One region of the Paenibacillus sp. FSL R10-2782 genome, then DNA from elsewhere that is predicted to be linked to it. Evidence: a T-box and tRNA genes for the amino acid it is inferred to sense, from the RefSeq annotation. Region 1 holds a T-box; the other holds one or more tRNA genes.
The links. A T-box is a leader RNA that pairs with one kind of tRNA and senses whether it is charged. The one in region 1 lies ahead of tyrS (tyrosine--tRNA ligase), so its partner is inferred to be a tRNA-Tyr.

Region 1 (10,649 bases):
ACGAAATGGGATGAAATAGATATTGAATTTTTAGGCAAAGACACGACAAAAGTGCAATTCAACTATTATACAAACGGGGTCGGTGGTCATGAGAAGATTATCGATCTGGGTTTTGATGCATCAAATGGCTTCCACACCTATGCATTCGATTGGCAGCCAGGATACATTAAGTGGTATGTTGACGGGGCTCTAAAGCATACGGCAACTACGAACGTACCGAGCACGCCAGGCCAAATTATGATGAATTTATGGAATGGAACCGGAGTAGATAGCTGGTTAGGTCCGTATAACGGAGTTAATCCGTTGTACGCCGAATATGACTGGGTAAAATATACGAGCAATTAGTATGGTTACAGCAGAAGAGGCAGCCCTATAGGGCTGCTTTTGCCTATTCAGTAAAAAAATTTAACTAATCCAATATTTATATCCAATTTCCAATATCCTAAATTAGTGCAACAAATGTTGTAAAGTTAGTATGGGCAGCTACCTGATTCATTTATTATTATTAATGCTGTAATCTACTTTACATAGACTGGGGGAGACAATATTGAACGAAAGTAAAAAAAGACGAATCGGCAGCCTGCTGATGGTAGGTGTGTTGACCATGTCGGCCGTGTTGAGCGGGTGCAGCAGCAATAGCGGTCACAAGCCGGCTGACACAAATACTACACGTGCCAAGCTGGAGATTAAGAACGGTAAATACGATCCACCGGTAACGATTACGTATTTACGACCTTGGGGCCCGGATGTTAAGTTCAAACCAGGAGAAGATCAGGATAGCAATGTTCATACCAAATGGGCAAAAGAAAAGCTAGGAATCGAGCTTAGAATTCAGCATGTTTTGTATGATAATGAATGCATTTTCTGCTTGCTGATCAACAGGGGAAATGAATTGTCGTCAACTCGAATAAATGAGTCACCTCGGTCGTTATCAAATCCGATAATTCTTCAAAGGGATAAACTTGTTGTCAATAAAGGAGTAAACTTGTTGTCACTGGACACATGAGACACGTGTTTTTGAACTCGGTTTCACTGCGTTTTTAATATATATTCACAAAACTCGTATTTTGTACATATGTATATAAAACAATTAAATGCCATGAGCTATATAGATTCTCATTTAGTGTCATACATTATATTCCCCATTTTTGCAGATGCAAAATAATAAGTTGGTTTCGATGCATGTCTTCATGCAGCGGTATTCAGACACAAAACTGTTTTAATAAGCGATACAACTTACTACAACTAAAACTAAAACGCGAGACAAAACTTCAAGTTTTGTCTCGCGTTTTTAAGGTAGCCAATTGGCTTCATCTCGATACTATGCAAATCACGGTTGGTTGATCAGTAACATGAGCTTCTCGTTTGCTGATTATTATGATCCGAATACCACAAACTTGGAAATATTTGAATCATGTAGTCACCTACTTTAAGGATTGTTTTTTAGATGCTCCAGTTAAGTTGCTTCCCCATTCAGCAACTGGGATTAACCAGCTAACCATTCTATCATTCAGCAATTCGGAGAGAACTCCTTCATACTCCTTGCGGTAGGGCTTAGGAAACTCTTCTTGCAGCCAGCTTTCTTGTGTGCCTTTCCATATCTCGTAAATGACGATGTCTTCCGATTGATCCATGTCATCATGAATAATGGCGTTCACAAAGTTAGTTTCATTTGACATAATGTCAGCCAGTGAGAATAATTGCTTGCGAAAATCTTCTTTCTTACCGGATTTTACTTTGAATCGTATGTTAAGGATAATTTGATTATTATTGTTTGTCATAGTTGATACACCTCTTCTTTAGTTTATTAGCACTGTTTTTGTTTCTTTGAAAATTCAATACATTTTGTATATTGTATCCATCGGTTAAATAACTGGTTATTCTTCTGACTTTTCAATAAAGACAACTAAAGATTGGATTAACCCATTCTCAATGACTATGAAGTCCTGACCAGAGATTGTTTGTGGATTGTCAGAAGGTCCGAAATACCAGCTAAACTTTACTTGACCATGGTGTTCTTCTAAGGAACCTGGCATAATGGTAAAACGAAAATGAAGAAATTTTCCCTGGACCTCATCAATTAGTGTCATTAGTTCGTCGCGTCTCCAACAATTACTTCTGGTTAATAAGGGTCGTAGACACGGCAGTTTTCGGAGTAGACTTCATCTATTGCCTTTCTTCGGCTTTCATGGTTTGTATTACTCCAAATTTCGAGATGTCTCTTCATAAGATCAATAACATTGCTCATTAGTTAATCCTCCCCACAATATTGAAGCAAAAGAGAGATTACAGTTAGACTTTCCCGCCATTAATACATCTTCGTGGTATATCTCCGAACTAAACTTGTGCAGTTCCGCCATCCACGAACAATTCAATTCCATTTATATAGTTGCTTTCATTAGAGGCAAGAAACATTACAGCATTTGCAATTTCTTCAGATGTTCCCACTCTGCCTAGTGGAGTTACGGTCTTGGCATGTTCAAGGACATTTTCGACCTCGGCTCCAAATAAGTAATTATAAGCCGGTGTATGAACGAATCCAGGACTAACGACGTTTACACGAATTTCAGTTCCTTTTAGATCAAGAATCCAGTTGCGAATTAACTGTCTTATTGCTGCCTTTGATGCGCCATAGACACTGAACGCTGGGTCACCAACGGAACCAGCCGTGGACCCGGTTATGATAATCGAACCTACATTGTTCGGAAACAAGGGCAACGCCTTTTGAACCGTGAATATCGTTCCTTTTACGTTAACGTCGAATGTTTTGTAATAATGTTCTTCTGTAATCTCACCCAATGGAAGGAATGACCCAAGCCCAGCATTTGCAAAGAGGATGTCCAAATGTCCTTTCTCTTGCTTCACTGCTTCGAACAGACTGTCTAAATCCGCCAGATTGGAAACGTCACCTTGAATACCAGTTACATTATCTCCAATCAGCTTCACCGCTGAATCAAGTTCACTTTGTCTGCGTCCTGTAATAAAAACATGTGCACCTTCTTTTGCAAACTTCTGCGCTGTTGCAAGACCGATGCCGCTAGTACCCCCTGTTACAACCGCTACTTTTCCATTAAACTTTCCCATGTTATGACTCTCCTTGTAAGGTTAATTTTTGTTCTAAGTATATTATCTCTTGACTGCCGTTTTTTCAAAAAAACTGTTAATAACATCCCACAAATGATATTATGTATCAAAAGTAATAATAATAGAAGTACCCACTTTTTTGTTATATAGTAACTAAAAAGTAATAATTGACACTGGAGGAGTTTACTACATGAAAGTTTATTATTGTAACCTTGAAGTTACATTGGAGGTAATTGGGGGGAAATGGAAAGGGCTAGTTTTATATTATTTGATACATGGTCCAAAACGAACGAGTGAGTTAAAGCGACTTGTACACAATATAACTCAAAAAATGCTTATCCAAACGCTTAGAGAATTGGAAGCTGATGGACTTGTAAGCAGAAAAATGTTTAATCAGGTCCCTCCGAAGGTCGAATATTCGACCACAGAGCTTGGGCAATCGCTTGAACCGATTCTAAGAGCGCTTTGTCAATGGGGTGACGGTTATGCCGATAAAACATTCACTGAAGGAGAAGTGCAAATTTTGAAAGTTGATTAATAATCACTAGCGTTGCATTAATGATCTCAGAAATTTCATAATTTTCTATGTTTATGTGCTGCACAAAAAGAAAAATCCTTTACAATGGAATGGAAGGTAGTACCTGTCCAATTCCACGAAAAGGATTAGTCACAAGTGCTGCAAGTGTAAGCCGAAGGGAATCTATATCTATGCGATGGTTGATGAAATAATGCAAAGCGGATTTACGAATGTGACCGTTGAGCCGAAGGATGAATCTAGGACGTAATCATACAGGTCTTCTCCCTTCATCCCTTAACGTTTTGCGCCGAGGTCGCACAAATAACATACAGTTTTCACCAAAAAATTATGAAAGCTGAGCATATTTGTTTCGACGTGGTCATTAATTAAGCAGACTTGTGTCTCACAAAAACGACATAAGTCTGCTTAATTACATTTAAAGATATACTGTTTTCGATCATTTTATTTAAGCTGTTTTGTGTCGCTGCACAACAAGGCTGCCGTTTGATTGCGGGGCAGTACCGTTTGATTTAACAAACCAAAGTTAGGTTTACTCATTCATATACTTTTCAAATTCACTTTTCAGCCAATACTGATTCTGATATGCAATATACTGTTCCATCCGAATTAGCAAATCAACCAATTCTGGCTTAGTTAGCTGCATATAACGCTGTCTGACTCGATCTATGTCGCGATCTTCTTTTATGTGCTTAAATGCATCCAGATCATCGTCTAAGGGCTTATATGACCTTTTTCGAGGCCTATAAGCTTTAGTAGTACTGTGCTTTAGGAAATGGTTATGAAGTTCTGGGTTCTTACGGATTGTATTTTGGTGGATACCTATTCCATCTGGATCAATTGCTTTTGACTTGTCCGAAACAGTTCGGTACGAAACAGATTTACCTTCTTTAATTAGCGCATCAATCGCCTTTACACCAAGTTCGACTGAACGGTTCTTTCTCTTGTCGTATGATGCTTGAAGCCATTCCAGCTCATTTGTTTGAGATACGGATTTCCGGCGCATATGTCTCATCCCTTTGAGATTTCTCTATCAGTTGGATCTCCTTAAGTTCGTTTTTAGCTCTATTTTTTGCGATCTTCATCTTCTTTGCTTCAAGGAGTAAGCCATTCTTCATTGATGACCTTAAAATAAGAATCCGTTTGTTTTCTGAAAGATAGCGGTTCCTCGGTACCTGCCGCTTTGGGCATCCTTGGTCTGTTCCCCCTTTCCCCTGGTTGCTCAGAAACACTATCTTTATATTCTATATCGATAAGTGGATTGGCCTGTGTATACTTCTTTAAGCGAATCATGGTCTTATAAAAACCTTTAATAGCGGACAGAAACAGTTGAACAGTTTTGGAGCTTTTACTCGTTAAGTACACGCCTTCATGCCCATCTCTACCACGAATCTTACAATGCATCTGTTCTATTAAATATTGCCTTACCGCTTCCTTAACAGCCTCTGGCTCATCATCCCAACAGACCTTTCTGGCCTTGTAGTAGCTTTTGTACTTTAACCAATAAAAGAATGGCTCTAAGGTATTTAAATAAGCGATTACGGAACTCTCACTGATCCTGTTGAACTGATCGTGATAAAACACTGTAAGAGGAATGAACGCCTCCTTCTTATCGTCAAAAACAATGAGACGGTATTTGCTGTTCACTCCTTCAGGACAATATGCATGAAAAAATGAAGCCATTTCCTCCACTACCTCCACCTATCTTCTACACAAAAAAAGGACACTTCCGTTCCCATGAAACGGATGTCCACATATGATGTGTAACACTATATGAAAATACAGTAGTTTCATAGCTTCGTCAACAAATCTTAGAAATTAATATTATATAGTATTTTGTACATAAGTTATTGTTTCAATCAATTGAAGGAGCTGTCATTGGAGTGCTCGTCCCTACTCAACATCTTCCGAATGACGCTGGCTATGGCAGGGGCTGCGTTGATCTCTTATGCCACGATGCCACTCGTGAATGCTTTTGGTGGCGGCAAGTCAGGCTGGTTCTTTACATTCCTGATTTTTGGCTGTCTAGCACCGTTCATGTACCTGATTACATTCAAAACAACCAAAGAACGTGTAAAACCGGTGGTAACACAAAAAAAATACCACTGAAGCGTTCAATCCCTGCTCTGCTCCGCAATAAGTACTGGATCATGATTGTCCCTCTGTGCCTGGTTGGCTATATTGGAACTCAGGAACAACAGTCAACTGCGGCCCTGAGCACAATCAAGTTCATGTATCTGTATTCGCCTATTATTTTCGGACTTCTCTCCGCTTTGATTCTTGTATTTTACATCTAGCGAAAAATGACAAAAAAACTCTGATTGATTCACGCTGAGAACTGCACCAATAAGAGACCCAAAGAAGCTCATCTGCCTGATGAGGCAGCTATGTGATTTGGTTCGAAGCTACAATGAGCAGACGCTTGGATACACAGCAAAAACAGCCCCTTCGCAGCTGATGTGAGGCTCATTTACCCAGATCAGCTGCAAAAGGGCCTAAACAACGGAGCCGCAGCGATGTCGCCTGTCAGGGCGATGAATCTGCTTGGCTATCTGATGGAATGGCTACTGCAACTGTTTGCTATAGCTACGCCAGCTTTACCAGGCTGTAGTTCTTCTTCCCTTTACGTACGATAATAAAGCGGCCACCAATCGCTTGCTCGGCTGTTATCTCATGGGCAATATCGCTTATCCGGTCACCATTAATAGAGATCGCTCCCTTGGTGATATCCTCGCGCGCCTGCCGCTTGGAAGGCTCGATGCCCATATCTACCAGCCAGTCCACGATATTTTTGGAGTCCCTAGTTGCCTCGTAGGTCGGCATTTCCTTGAAACCCTGCTCAATTTCATCTGCCGTCAGGGATTGGATATCGCCGCTGAACAGAGCTGACGTAATCCGCTTCGCTTGCTCCAGCATCTCCTCGCTATGTACGAAGCGGGTCATTTCCTCAGCGAGCATTTTTTGCGCTTCGCGTTTATGCGGCTCGGTCTCGACCTTCTGGGCCAGCTCGTCAATTTGCTCCTTCGACAGGAAAGTGAAGTACTTCAGGTATTTCACAACATCCCGATCGTCCGTGTTCGCCCAGAACTGGTAGAACTCGTATGGCGTCGTCTTCTTCGGATCGAGCCATACCGCCCCTCCAGCGGTCTTGCCAAATTTTGTGCCGTCGGACTTCAGCATCAGCGGAATCGTCAGACCGAATGCCTTGGCTTCTGCCCCTTCCTTCTTGCGGATCAGATCCAGGCCACTCGTAATGTTGCCCCATTGGTCGGAGCCACCAATCTGAAGTTGCACATCCTCATTCCGGTACAGATGCAGGTAGTCCAGCGATTGCAGAATCTGGTAGGAGAATTCCGTGAAGGAAATGCCGCTATCCAGTCGGCTTGCAACGACATCCTTCGCAAGCATCGTATTGATGCTGAAGTTCTTGCCGTAATCCCGCAGGAACTCAATCACATTGATCTGTTGCGTCCAGTCATAGTTGTTCACCATACGAATCTGGTTGTCGCCCTCCGTAATGAACAGCTTCTTCATCTGCGCTGTGAGCGCATCGACGTTAGCCTGAATTTGTTCCAGAGTTTGAAGGGAGCGCTCGGTCTGACGGCCACTCGGATCACCAATTGTACCTGTTGCTCCGCCGATCAGAATGACCGGACGATGCCCGGCAAGCTGGAAGCGCTTAAGCACCATGAACGGAATCAAGTGTCCAATATGCATGCTGTCGCCTGTTGGGTCTACCCCGCAGTATACGGAGACAGACTTCTCGTTCGACAAGGCCCGAAGCCCCTCTTTATCCGTCTGTTGGTTAATGGCATCGCGCCATTCAAGTTCATCAATAATGTTCATGATTTATTCCACTCCTTCAATTTGTCGCGTGCCTTATATCGAGTCCTTATTCTCGGACAGCTGGCCAATTTTGGTCAACAGCCATGGAGAACTACTACCGCGAGCCGTGCACAACTCACAGCATTCGTTGAAAGACAAAAAAATCGTCCCCACGTCTGTTAGTAGACATAGGGACGATTATATAACCGTGTTACCACCCTGATTGTATCCGGCACAGGAAGCATAGACTGGCTTGACGTGTCCTGGATACCACTCGATAGCGAGTTAACGTTCGCAACGTCCGCCCGGGATTAGCCAGGATACTCCAGAGTGTAATTCGCTCGCTTCATGTGTACCGGGTCTCATCTCCCCCCGGCTTTCTGGAACAGGGATGAAGCAACTACTGGGCTCTTTCAACGTATATCGTATATAAGATTACAGACAGTATAAGTGAAAGCATTAACGAATGTCAACCAGGCTCAATGGCACTTGTCGTTGTTCTGGACTAACGCAGAGATGAAGAAAGTACTCGTTGCATCGATAACGAGATTGCCCGAGTTCACCCATTGAGTTGATATTTACCAGCCACCCAAAACTATTATCCGTCCATATTACTGGTTGAAAGCGATTTGAGGAATCGTTTTAATCTTCAGCGACCATTGTCCTGTTCCTTCCCCTGCTCTTGGCCAGATACAATGCCTGATCCGCCTTCTTCTAGTAGCTCCTCACGCTCTAACGCTTCTTACGGTATGCTGAGAGACCTTAAGAGTATATCGAAAGTATTTTGAAAGGATATCATTTGAAAATATAAATATTATTGTTATTATAGATAGAGAGATTCAGTGAAAGCTGCGGTCTCTAACGATGCATAAAGGAGTGATGATGAATGCTACACATATTAATGGTTAACTTTCCGGCAGAAGGACATGTGAACCCTACGATTGGGATTACGCAAGCCTTTGCAGCACGGGGAGACCAGGTACATTACATTACAACTGAGAAATACAAGGACAGACTTCAAGCAGTTGGAGCAACGGTTCACCTGCACCCCGATCTGATCAGGACTGCTTACATCGACACTGCATCTCCAGCCGGATTGAACGCATTTTTGAACATTCATATTCAGACTTCGATGGACATATTGGCAGTTACTCAGAGGTTATCTGAAAATATTGATTTTGACTTTGTATTCTATGATAGATTTGGAGCTGGTGAGTTAGTTAGAGATTATTTGAATATCCCAGGCATTGCTTCATCACCATCCTTTTTAATTACAAAGAATCGGATGGCCAGCAATCTTTTTAGTTCTGACGTAAAAGTGCCATTTCAGCTTGATGAACATGCCACGACTTCACTGCATCTCATGAAAGAAAGATTCGGGGTTGCTCCTGAGGATATGTTTCAATTTATGAACAATTCTGGGGAACTGAATGTGGTATATACCAGTCGATATTTCCAACCGGACGGTGACCGTTTTGGTGAGGAGAACCTTTTTATTGGTCCGAGCTTCCCTGAGCGCAAAGGGGAATATTCTTTTCCTTTGGATGTATTACAAAATAACAAGGTTCTGTATATTTCGATGGGAACGGTTTTGGATCATGTTGAAGACTTTTTTAACACCTGTATTGAAGCTTTTTCCGATTTTGAAGGCATGGTTGTGATTGCAGCTGGCGAGAAGGCTGACTTTACGAAGATCAATCCGGCCCCTGAGCACTTTATTATTTCTCCTTATGTTCCCCAATTGGAGGTATTACGTCATGCAGATGTATTTATTACTCATGGTGGAATGAACAGCGTGAATGAAGGGATTCACTTCAATGTTCCCTTGGTCGTACTGCCACAGGACAAGGATCAGCCGATGGTCGCGCAGCGGTTAACGGAACTTCAAGCTGGCTATCGAATAACCAAAGAGCATATCAATGCACATTCGTTAAGAGAGGCCGTACATGAAGTGATATCGAACGCAGCGTATAAAAAAGGCATACAAAAAATAAATGATAGCTTCCAGCAATCTGGCGGTACAGAAGAAGCCCTTGCAAAAATTGATGCTTATCTTCAAAAAGAACTCGTGTAAATCCGGGCTTTCATACAAAAAAGGAGAAACCCTAGGTCATGGAAATGACCGGGTTTCTCGACAAGCTGTGTTCCAAATGATTTACTATGAAATTGTTTTTACAGAAGCAGTTATTTTGTAATCGTGATTTGTTTGGATACAGCGTTATAGTTCACCTGATAGCCCGAAAGCTCGCTAATGACTCGTAATGGAACCAGTGTGTGCCCGTTAATAATAACCGGAGCTGTGATGTTCGTCGAGTAATTCCGAGAGTTGTTTAACTCGTACACTGCAAGAGTCGAATTCTTGACTTGAAGCACCACTTGTTTGCCATCGGTAAGGCGATTCATGATAATCTTTTTAGTCCCTTTATCATAGTTCACTTGGTAGCCCACACGTTCACCGATAAAGCGCAGCGGGACCATCGTTACCCCATTTATTATTCGTGGTGCCTGAGCCATCGTCGTAGTACGACCATCGACATAAGCTGATGTAGCTCCTGGTGTCAGGGTAAATGAAGTTGAATATGAGGAAAACGCATTGTTAGAATATGAAGACGCTGTGCTGGAATTCGATGTAGCTGAGCTTGTCCCGGTCGATGAACTACCGGTACCAACCGCTCTATTGCGAATAGCTTCTAGACGATCCAGAAGATCGCTTTTACGTGTCCCGCTCGGCAGGTCACTGATTGCGTCTCTGGCAGAGCGCCAATCAGAAGCATTCAGACTGTTTTCCGCAATTCGCATCAAATCTCTTGCTTTCTCATAGTTCGATGAACTAGATGACGACGAGGAATAACTATAACTATCTGCACGTTCTGAGATCCTTACACCGCTGGATTCCCTTCCACTGCTATTTACAGTTGTAACCTTAATCTCATACCAGCGTCCTTCACGTAAATCCGTAATTTTATAGGATTCAGAGGATGTAGTACCCCTATAATCACCGTCAACATATATTTTTACTTTTTCAGCCTGACTCGGCATATCGTAAGTAATTTTGATCCAGGTATCACTTTTGCTATCTACTTCAAGATTGGATACTTCCGACGAATTGGAGGACGTGCTGTTCGTTGTGGCAGTCAGCCTCACACCGGAGGACAATACACCTGTGCTTCGCTTGGATCTGATCATAAACGTGTATGTCTGGCTT
Region 2 (10,649 bases), 2.3 Mb from region 1:
CGGGGAGGTTTGGCACCTCGATGTCGGCTCATCGCATCCTGGGGCTGAAGTAGGTCCCAAGGGTTGGGCTGTTCGCCCATTAAAGCGGTACGCGAGCTGGGTTCAGAACGTCGTGAGACAGTTCGGTCCCTATCTGTCGTGGGCGTAGGAAATTTGAGAGGAGCTGTCCTTAGTACGAGAGGACCGGGATGGACGTACCGCTGGTGTACCAGTTGTTCCGCCAGGAGCACCGCTGGGTAGCTATGTACGGAAGGGATAAGCGCTGAAAGCATCTAAGCGTGAAGCCCCCCTCAAGATGAGATTTCCCAGTATGTAAGACCCCTTGAAGACGACGAGGTAGATAGGTTGGGGGTGGAAGTGCAGTAATGCATGGAGCTGACCAATACTAATCGGTCGAGGGCTTATCCTAAAGTATAGGACGCAATGGAGTTTCGGATCCAGTTTTCAGGGTGTAAGCTTTGTATAGTATAAGCTCAAGTAGCTTATATGAGACAAGCGAACACACAGCATTTGGCGATGCTGATTCCTGAAAAAGAATTTACGATGTAAATTCATGTTTGGTGGCGATAGCGGAGGGGTTCCACACGTACCCATCCCGAACACGACCGTTAAGCCCTCCAGCGCCGATGGTACTTGGACCGCAGGGTCCTGGGAGAGTAGGACGTCGCCAAGCAATGTCCCTTTAGAGGATAATGTAGATATACATATTAGGGCCTTTAGCTCAGCTGGTTAGAGCGCACCCCTGATAAGGGTGAGGTCGGTGGTTCGAGTCCACTAAGGCCCACCACTTCTTGATTAACACAAAATGACTGGGGCCATAGCTCAGCTGGGAGAGCGCCTGCCTTGCACGCAGGAGGTCAGCGGTTCGATCCCGCTTGGCTCCACCAATATTCCCTGATAGCTCAGTTGGTAGAGCACTCGACTGTTAATCGAGTTGTCACAGGTTCGAGTCCTGTTCGGGGAGCCAAATTTTGAATGTTTCTGATTTTTATATATAAAGTAATTGCGTAGCTGAGCTGGTTGAAACTTATGGTTATGCCATTAAGTTTAGGGATTATAATTTTTGATTTTTTTGAGGCCCGTTGGTCAAGCGGTTAAGACACCTCCCTTTCACGGAGGTAACAGGGGTTCGATTCCCCTACGGGTCATAGTATGGAGGCTTAGCTCAGCTGGGAGAGCATCTGCCTTACAAGCAGAGGGTCGGGGGTTCGAGCCCCTCAGCCTCCACCATTTATATTCTTAAAAGTAATCCATTTTTACTGTCGCGGGGTGGAGCAGTTCGGTAGCTCGTCGGGCTCATAACCCGAAGGTCACAGGTTCAAATCCTGTCCCCGCAATTGATTTTCCTTAGGAATATCTATGGAACTGTGGTGTAGAGGCCTAACATGCCTGCCTGTCACGCAGGAGATCGCGGGTTCGAATCCCGTCAGTTCCGCCATTTTATGAAATATATGACTGGCATTTTGTGTATTCTATATATAATGTGAGTTTGTATATTATAGCTATATAACAAAATATGGCTCGGTAGCTCAGTCGGTAGAGCAGAGGACTGAAAATCCTCGTGTCGGCGGTTCGATTCCGTCCCGAGCCACCTTTCAAGTGGGAATGAGTAATGTGCCGGTGTAGCTCAACTGGTAGAGCAACTGACTTGTAATCAGTAGGTTGGGGGTTCAAGTCCTCTCGCCGGCACCATTTTGGAGGATTAGCGAAGTGGCCAAACGCATCAGACTGTAAATCTGCTCCCTTACGGGTTCGGTGGTTCGAATCCATCATCCTCCACCAGTCTTTTCATAATCATATGGCGGTCGTGGCGAAGTGGTTAACGCACCGGACTGTGACTCCGGCATTCGTGGGTTCAAGCCCCATCGGCCGCCCTTTATTTTCTTTTAATGGGGATTAGCCAAGCGGTAAGGCAACGGACTTTGACTCCGTCATGCATAGGTTCAAATCCTATATCCCCAGCCATTTAAGAGCCATTAGCTCAGTTGGTAGAGCACCTGACTTTTAATCAGGGTGTCGAAGGTTCGAGTCCTTCATGGCTCACCATTTATATTTATTTTGCGGTCGTGGCGGAATTGGCAGACGCGCACGGTTCAGGTCCGTGTGGGCTAACCCCCGTGGAGGTTCGAGTCCTCTCGACCGCACCATATTTTGCGGACGTGGCTCAGCGGTAGAGCATCGCCTTGCCAAGGCGAGGGTCGCGGGTTCGATTCCCGTCGTCCGCTCCATTATCCATTCGGCGCTATAGCCAAGTGGTAAGACAAAGCTTTGCAAAAGCTTCACTCCCCAGTCAAATCTGGTGGCATCTTTACTACTCATTATGGATTACATTATGCGCCCTTAGCTCAGCTGGATAGAGCGTTTGACTACGAATCAAAAGGCCGGGAGTTCGAATCTCTCAGGGCGCGCCATTTTCTTAAAAAATGTATAATATCGGGATGTAGCTCAGCTTGGTAGAGCACCTGGTTTGGGACCAGGGGGTCGCATGTTCAAATCGTGTCATCCCGATACTGTTTTGCGGGTGTAGTTCAATGGTAGAACTCCAGCCTTCCAAGCTGGTAGCGTGGGTTCGATTCCCATCACCCGCTTTTTGCTATAGCGGATTCTTGTTGCCTCAGTGGTGACACCTTATAAATAAAGAGAGCCTGTCTGGGGACAGCGCTCTCTCTTTTTTTATGCTGCTGTATCTTTACACAGGAATGGTCAGTTGGATGGAGGTCCCCTGTTCCGGTGAAGAGGTTACGCTCATCCATCCTCCTACTCCTCTGGCTCGTTCCTCCATGCTGAACAGTCCTACGCCTTCCCCTTGGGATTGCTCGGAGAATCCGATACCTTCATCCCAAATAGTCACTTGTATGGCCTCACTCTGATCCTCTACATTGACATGTGCCTCTGCTACGTCCGCATACTTGGCTACATTCGTTAAAGCTTCCTGTACAATCCGATAAATGGCTATTTCTTTGCGGATATCAAGGCGTTTACGCATATTACATTGAAAATGTACCTCAATTCCATAATGAGAACAATAGTTTTCAATATAGGTCCGTATGGCCGGTACGACGCCCAAATCATCCAGAACCGACGGACGAAGTTCCCATGCCAGACCGCGGACATCCTTAATAATGTCAGTCACCTGTGAACGCAGCTTTTCCAGAGCAGGACTAGGCTGTTCAGCAAGCTGGCTATCCAGTTGAATAATCAGCGCAAACAAGCTTTGCCCAATTCCATCGTGAAGCTCTCTTGAGAAACGCTTTCGCTCTTCCTCCTGTATTTGCATCACTTGCGTCATCATCGTCTGAAGCTCAGCCTCTACTTTTTTTAGTTTGGTTACCTCATTACGGATCGCCAAATACTGATAGGGCTTACCTTCTTCGTCCATGGACGGAACGATGGTGGTATTCACCCAATAGTAGGTGTTGTCTTTGGCCCGATTACGTATTTCTCCCTGCCATACCTCGCCTGAACGAATTGTGGTCCACAGGTTTTTCATAAAGGCAGGGGTATGATAGCCCGAATTAATGAGGCGATGATCCCGACCGATCAGCTCTTCACGACTGTATTGCGAAATCTCGCAGAACTTGTCGTTGACGTACTGAATAATGCCCCGGTGATCGGTCAAAGCAACGATAGAGGACGTATCCAACGCAAATTTCAGATTGGATAGCTGGTGAAGTGAGTTACGCAGTGCATGGAGAAAAGGGGATTCCGGTATATGTGCTTCCAAATCATCCAGCAGCTTATCTGCCGACTCGCCAAAAGCATGCTGGAGCAAAGGATTAGAAGGTTCATTCATAATGCAGCAGCCCCTTTTTTAGTGCAAATTTGACCAGCTCGGGCCGTGTTTTCAGGTTAAGCTTTTCCATCAGGTTACTTTTGTGGGATTCAACAGTTTTGACGCTGATCACCAGGCGCTCGGCAATTTCCTTGTTTGCGTATCCCTTGGCTACCCACGAAAGGATTTCCTTTTCACGTTCAGAAAGGGACTCATACGGGCCGGCTATGCCTTCCTTTTTGATCTTATCCAGATATTCACTCATTAGCCGTTTGGTTGCATTCGGGTACAGATAGGCGCTACCTTCAGCCACAGACTGAATGGCAGCAAGTAATTCCTCGTGAGGTGCGCTTTTTAAAATATATCCAGAAGCTCCGGCCTGAATGGCTCGGAACAGATATTCTTCATCGTCATGCATCGTTAAAATAAGCACTTCCGTATCGGGCAACTGTTTTTTCAATTCAGTAGTTGCCGTAAGACCGTCTTTGCCAGGCGGCATACTAAAATCCATGAGCACGACATTGGGCTGTAACTCTATCGCTTTGCGAATCGCTTCATCTCCGTCCGCTGCATCTCCTACCACCTTAATGCCGTGTTTGCCGTCCAATAGGGCCATAAGGCCGGAACGTACGACTACATGATCATCCACTACAAGTATACGAATCAATTTGTCATCCCCTCGAACGGTAGAACCGTACGTTTTATCATCATCATAGCAAATTTTAGGGATTCCAATCAACATAGACAGTTAGGTACAGTTATATTTCGTAATATCTACGTCTCATTTTCTATAAAAATGCCATTAATCTCATAGAATAAGAGTGTGGGCACATAGCTGACCAAGCTGTTCGGCGACTTGTGTGGCCCGTGAGACGTCGGAATCGGTGAACACTCTCACATCACGATTACCGAGAAGCAATACACCGTTCGGCAGATCCCCTGTGCTGGAAAAGGGAATAGCCACAGCAGAGTGAAGCTGCTCCGCCAGCATTAACGCACATTCCTGACGCAGACGTATGCTACCAGACAGCAAAGCACTTACGGTCACGGTACGCCCCAAACGAACAGCCATCCCGGCAATGCCATGTCCTACCTTAAAAGAAATACGCCGATAGCGTTCGCTGCGGCTGCCGGAGGCATAATACCATTGCAAGCTACCGCCCGGCTTGGACATGAGCGCAAGTGCTGTGAGATCCACGTAGATATGATCCCTCAACTGATCCAGTGTTTTGCGCATTTCATCCGTTATTTCTAGCATAGAAGACACATCCTTTTTCGTAACAAAACTGTAGCTCTAACTTATTGTAGTTCCAGCAGTTAAAAAAGTAAGTCAGGGAACCCCCTGATCTATAGGTACAGGAAACACTGACTTTTGAACATGCGGGGGAAGGAGTAGGTGGAACGCCGATAAATGAGGCTCTGCTCGATGGCGGGAGTGATATTTGTCACAGCGAATCAGGGAGTAGGAAGCTGTAAAATCAGGTGTTCTCCTGATAACAACTGATGCGTCAAAACATTATGATATAGATATCAGGTAAACACGAGGAGGACAACAACATGCAAGCCACTTGTACGGAACGGTTTGGGAATGAAGTGGAACGCACGGGAATTCAGCTTTTTTTGACTGAGGAACATTTTGGGCTGCTGAAGGATATCATGTCCTGGAAAAAGGTAAAGGCGGGAATTACGCTTTTTAGAGAGGGCGAAGAATCGGAGCAGCTATATTATATACATTCGGGGCATGTTAAGCTTCGCAAGTCGACAGAAGACGGAAAAGAATTGATATTGACCATTCAGCATCAAGGTGACTTGATTGGGGAATTCAGCGGGATAGATGGAGAAGAGTATAGCTGCACTGCAGAAACAGCCGATGCCTGTGAGTTGGGCGTCGTGCGTGTTCAGGATCTGGAATCGCTTCTGACCAAAAATGGAGCGATGGGGCTTCAATTCATTCAGTGGATGGCTATGAAGCAACGAATTATGCAATCACGGTTTCGGGATTTGCTGCTGTATGGTAAAACAGGTGCATTAGCCTCTACGCTAATCCGGGCGAGCAACACTTGTGGTGTAGCAGTGAAGGATGGCATTTTACTAAATATGAAGCTGAGTCACTCCGAGCTGGGCGAAATGATTGGAGCGACACGGGAGAGTGTGAATCGGATGCTAAGCACGTTGAAGGAGCAGGGTACGCTTGATACGCGGGATGGCAAAATAGTCATTCATGACCTCAAGGTGCTGCGCACGATGTGCTGCTGCCCTTCGTACGGCCAATGCGCGCATGAAATTTGCCGACTCTAAAAATATGAACATAAATAAGGCGGAATCCCTGAGGATCCGCCTTATTTATGTCTTCTGACAATCTGCAGTCATACATTATCAATATTTTGCATAATTCGATTCCGAACGCTTAAAGGCACAATATATAGACGAACTCAATCATTTCGATCTTTATATTGCTGATATGGAATCGCTCCTGGAATTTATGCAAAATGCTCCATTTATAATATAAAAAAAGCTAACCAACGCCGTATAGCGGTCAATTAGCTGGGGAGTCGATTATTGATCTATTTCAACCTGTTCTGTCTGGAGGACACTTAAGGCTTGAAGTTTACGTGTAATTTCCTTTTGCCACTTTACATCTCCGACTTGTACCGCAAGATTGAGAAGATCCAAATAATCATCAATATGCAGGGAGGTTCTACTAAAAGCTTCTTTCACTGCGGTCCTGCCTCCTTTGGAGTCCAAATATATTTTTCTTTTAATAATGAGAATCATTATCACTAATTGAACTTATTTATATTATGCCTGTGTTCGAGATAAATTGCAAGTTATGATATGAATGAATTTTGAAGCGTACGAATGAGGGCTTGAAAAAACAAACCCTTCTCCTTAAGTTCACACATTGTTCACTTCTTTTCTATAGAACATAATGAAAAGAACAAACGGGTATTGAGTATTCACCGAAGGAGACATTCGCACAAAGCTTCAACAAGAGGAGGAAAAGGAGTATGGGCAGAACAAAAATGAAAGCGCTATCTATTTTGGTGACAAGCGCCTTGGCATTGACGCTGACAGCTTGTAATAACGGACAGAGCGCAAGTTCGGGGGACTCAGGAAGCAAGGGGGGAGACGCGGTAAGTAAAGAAGTGACAATCACCTTCCAGAACATTAATCCTGATCCTAGCACTCCTTCCTACAAAATGATAAAGGAAATTGTAAGTCAATATGAGCAGAATCATTCGAATGTCAAAATTGAGCTGGATTCGCTGAATACAGATCAACAAAAGTTAAAGCTCAAAACACAGGCAGCGGCGAAGGAAGTTCCAGATATTACGATTGTAAATCCGGCCGCACAGATGAAGCCCTTCGTGGATGCCGGGCTGCTGGCTCCACTGAACGATGTGGCGGATAAAGATGGCTTAAAGAATACATTTCAGGATGGACTGCTCGATTATTATAGTTTCGATAATAAGCTGTATGCTTTTCCAGACGGCAACAATATAGAAGTGGTGTTTTACAATAAAGAGCTGTTCAAGCAGGTGGGAATTCAAAAGCTGCCGACCACCTTTGATGAGCTGATCACTGCGGTCAAGGCGCTGAAGGGAAAGGGGATTACCCCGATTGCGATTGGGGAAAAGGATTCGTGGACCGGATCACTCCTTTTCATGAATATTTTGCTGCGTACGAATGAAGGACCGAATTTCCTCAAGGATGTGCTGGACGGCAAAAAAACGTTTAATGATCCGGCCTTTGTGGAGGCGGTGGATGCATTTCAGGAACTGGTGCAGGCAGGGGCTTTCCCGGATGGAGCTACGTCCATTGACTATAATGCGGGCGGCAATATTTTTAAAACAGGAAAAGCTGCGATGTATATCATGGGCACTTGGGAAACAGGATCTATAGATGCCTCTTCGGTAGCAGGCAAGGTGGGCGCGTTCCAATTCCCGACGGTGAATGGCAAGGGAGATGTGAATGAGTATGTGATTGCGCCGGGCAGTGCGTTTGCGGTATCGGCGAACAGTGAGCATTTGCAGGAGACAAAGGATTTTCTGCACTATTTTATTACAGAGATGCCGAAGATCCAGTTTGATCTGAAAAATGCGATTGGCAGCGGTCAGAAAATGAAAGGTGATTTGAAGGAAGCGGGCTACTCCGAGCTGGCGATTAACCTCAATGAGCTGTTCAAAAATGTGAAAGGCGGCGACCTCGCATTTGATAATACGATGAATCCAGCTATCGCGCAGGCGCATCTGAGCAGTATTCAAAACCTGTTCGTGCAAAAAGAAGACTCTGCACAGGTTGCCAAGGAGCATCAGAGCGCTTTTGAAGCGAACAAATAAGTGAGGATTCTGCAAAAATCCAATAAGCGATTTCCAACGAACAATATATAGATCGAAATGGCCTAGTTCGTCTAATATTGCACTTTGGAGCGACTGGAATCGGATTTTGCAAAATCCTGAAGTTGTAGCTTAACAGGGGAGGGACACATCAGTTCCTTCCCTAATTTGGGATAACCATGAGCTGCGCATCTTTAGAAGATGTTCAGAAAAAACATAAAGGAGATGGGAGCATGAATGTATTGAAGGTGCCGGCACGCACCATTGCCGTATTTGTGCTGCCCTGCCTGCTGCTGTACACCTGTATGGTGTTTGTTCCGATTCTGGTGTCGGTGTACTGTGGACTGCTGGATTGGAACGGAATATCTGAGGCAAAGTTTGTGGGGCTGGCGAATTTCGAGCGAATTTTTACAGCCGATCCGGTGTTCTGGCCGTCTGTGAAGCGGACGATGATGTTCGCTGTGTTTTCCATGCTGGAAATTCCGTTCTGCCTGCTGCTGGCTATTTTGCTTAATCGCTATGTGCGTAAGGCGAATACGCTGGTTACGATGTATTTTCTGCCGGTCATTCTGTCGGTGGTTATTATCGGGCAGCTGTGGAAGACGATTTATAATCCGGCCTCGATGGGTGGGATGCTGAACGGTATTTTGATGTCGGTCGGGCTGGAAGGCTGGACACGCTCATGGCTGACAGAACCGCAGATTGCTATGTACGCTCTCTATTTTGTATCGTTGTGGCAGTATTTTGGCTATCATCTGCTGATTCAGTTTACCGGGGTGCAAAATATTCCGAATGAACTGTACGAGGCAGCCAAAATGGATGGAGCTGTAGGGTTTAAAGCAGACCGTTATATTACGCTGCCGCTCATTGTGCCTATTTTCAAAATATCCATTGTATTGGCCTTTATCGGTTCTTTGCAATCGTTTGATCTGATCTGGGTGATGACGGGTGGAGGGCCTGCTCATGCAACGGATACGGTGTCTACGTATATGTACAACATGTCCTTTTTGTCCATGAAATATGGATATGGCAGCGCATTGGCTTCGTTTCTCGTGATTATCTGTTTGTCATTTACAATTGTGATAAATTTTGTTTTCAAACGAATCGAAAATAAGGTAAGCTAAGGGGGATGAAGCTGTGAACACCATGAAAAAAACATGGGTCTTTTCCTTGCTGGCGGTTTTGATTGTCACGCAGCTGTACCCACTCTTCTGGCTGCTGACCTATTCGTTGAAGACGAATGAAGAAATTTTGAGTGCAAGCTTCTTTGCCCTCCCTCAAGTGCCCCAGTGGCACAACTATCAGGAAGCTTATGAATCAGGGAGCTACTTGCGCTATTTGGGAAACAGTGTGCTGGTGACCGGGGTTACGATGCTATTCGTCATTTTGCTAAGCTCGATGACTGCTTATGCGATTACGCGTTTTCGCTGGCGCTTCGGGGCTGCTGTGCTGACCTTGTTTCTGATTGGAATGATGATTCCGATGCAGGCAACGCTGCTGCCGCTGATGGTGATGTTCAAAAACATCAACATTCTCAATACGTATTTCTCGCTAATTTTACCCTACATTGCTTTTCAGACACCGATTGCGGTTTTCATCCTGTCCGGCTTTATGCGGTCCATTCCCCACGAGATTGAAGAATCCGCTTACATTGATGGAGCGAGTATTTTTCGTATTTTTCGCAGTGTGATCTTACCCATCTCCATTCCGCCGATGATGACGGTATGTATTTTGACCTTTATTAATATCTGGAATGAATACATTATGGCTGCCACCTTTATCTCGTCCGAGAAGCTCAAAACACTCCCTTTCGGTGTCTATACATTCGTCAGCCAGTATTCTGTGAATTACGGCAATATTGGCGCTTTTCTGGTCATGGGGGCCTTACCGGTTATTATTATTTATTTTACCTTGTCCGAAAAGATTACCAAGGGCATGGTAGCGGGGGCGGTTAAAGGGTAGGCGAGCGATTCGAAAGGAGCGCACGGAGGTATGATGCGCCGTTTTCAGTCTATTCACCACCGCTTGTTTATTCTTTTCCTGTTGAGCATGTCCGGTATTGTGCTGGCGATTAGTCTGTTATTTTATAACCGTACTACAGTACAGTACCATGATAAGGTCAGCGAGCTGGCACGTAAAAATGTTTCCCAAACGGCAGGACTGTTCGAACTGCTGCTCAGCAGCTATAACAGTCTGTCCAAATCGATCAGCAACAATATGGATTTGGTTCGTCTGCTAACGACGGATATCGGGGATTTACCCGCCGTCAATTACATCAATGAACGTACAATTACCAATATTCTGGGAGCTATCTATTACTCGCGGGAGGACCTGATTGGCATTCATGTCATCACAGACACAGGCAAGGTATATAACTACGGGAATTATATGAATGTTATTGATGCCGATTACGAACACACTGAATGGTATAAGGAAATTCGAAAGTCAGCGGGCAAAATCGCGTGGCTGGGCGTTTATCCTCACTCTGTCATTGACCAGGTGGAAACCAGACCCGTGTTTGCGTTCGGGCGCCAGCTCTA

Region 2: it has a tRNA-Tyr gene. The T-box ahead of tyrS (tyrosine--tRNA ligase) is inferred to sense a tRNA for this amino acid. The anticodon was not compared.

What each region holds. Positions count from the first base shown of each region.
Region 1 covers NZ_CP151951.1:2,772,870-2,783,518, reverse strand. The annotation lists gene NST83_RS12575 (glycoside hydrolase family 16 protein) at 1-345, shown strand, start outside; gene NST83_RS12570 (hypothetical protein) at 548-1,006, shown strand; partial or broken gene NST83_RS12565 (pirin family protein) at 1,305-1,394, shown strand; gene NST83_RS12560 (antibiotic biosynthesis monooxygenase family protein) at 1,425-1,781, opposite strand; gene NST83_RS12555 (hypothetical protein) at 1,878-2,090, opposite strand; gene NST83_RS12550 (glucose 1-dehydrogenase) at 2,338-3,084, opposite strand; gene NST83_RS12545 (winged helix-turn-helix transcriptional regulator) at 3,275-3,622, shown strand; gene NST83_RS12540 (hypothetical protein) at 4,152-4,625, opposite strand; gene NST83_RS12535 (hypothetical protein) at 4,715-5,311, opposite strand; gene NST83_RS12530 (MFS transporter) at 5,498-5,728, shown strand; gene tyrS (tyrosine--tRNA ligase) at 6,206-7,465, opposite strand; T-box leader at 7,632-7,870, opposite strand; gene NST83_RS12520 (macrolide family glycosyltransferase) at 8,331-9,518, shown strand; gene NST83_RS12515 (fibronectin type III domain-containing protein) at 9,629-10,649, opposite strand, start outside.
Region 2 covers NZ_CP151951.1:475,605-486,253, forward strand. The annotation lists rRNA gene NST83_RS02065 (23S ribosomal RNA) at 1-409, shown strand, start outside; rRNA gene rrf (5S ribosomal RNA) at 557-673, shown strand; tRNA gene NST83_RS02075 (tRNA-Ile) at 711-787, shown strand; tRNA gene NST83_RS02080 (tRNA-Ala) at 812-887, shown strand; tRNA gene NST83_RS02085 (tRNA-Asn) at 892-967, shown strand; tRNA gene NST83_RS02090 (tRNA-Glu) at 1,077-1,148, shown strand; tRNA gene NST83_RS02095 (tRNA-Val) at 1,155-1,230, shown strand; tRNA gene NST83_RS02100 (tRNA-Met) at 1,264-1,337, shown strand; tRNA gene NST83_RS02105 (tRNA-Asp) at 1,362-1,438, shown strand; tRNA gene NST83_RS02110 (tRNA-Phe) at 1,519-1,591, shown strand; tRNA gene NST83_RS02115 (tRNA-Thr) at 1,617-1,692, shown strand; tRNA gene NST83_RS02120 (tRNA-Tyr) at 1,697-1,782, shown strand; tRNA gene NST83_RS02125 (tRNA-His) at 1,802-1,874, shown strand; tRNA gene NST83_RS02130 (tRNA-Gln) at 1,891-1,965, shown strand; tRNA gene NST83_RS02135 (tRNA-Lys) at 1,971-2,046, shown strand; tRNA gene NST83_RS02140 (tRNA-Leu) at 2,061-2,147, shown strand; tRNA gene NST83_RS02145 (tRNA-Gly) at 2,154-2,228, shown strand; tRNA gene NST83_RS02150 (tRNA-Arg) at 2,335-2,411, shown strand; tRNA gene NST83_RS02155 (tRNA-Pro) at 2,435-2,508, shown strand; tRNA gene NST83_RS02160 (tRNA-Gly) at 2,518-2,588, shown strand; gene NST83_RS02165 (PAS domain-containing protein) at 2,690-3,793, opposite strand; gene NST83_RS02170 (response regulator transcription factor) at 3,786-4,439, opposite strand; gene NST83_RS02175 (GAF domain-containing protein) at 4,581-5,030, opposite strand; gene NST83_RS02180 (Crp/Fnr family transcriptional regulator) at 5,330-6,070, shown strand; gene NST83_RS02185 (hypothetical protein) at 6,329-6,490, opposite strand; gene NST83_RS02190 (extracellular solute-binding protein) at 6,781-8,112, shown strand; gene NST83_RS02195 (sugar ABC transporter permease) at 8,343-9,233, shown strand; gene NST83_RS02200 (carbohydrate ABC transporter permease) at 9,247-10,071, shown strand; gene NST83_RS02205 (sensor histidine kinase) at 10,102-10,649, shown strand, end outside.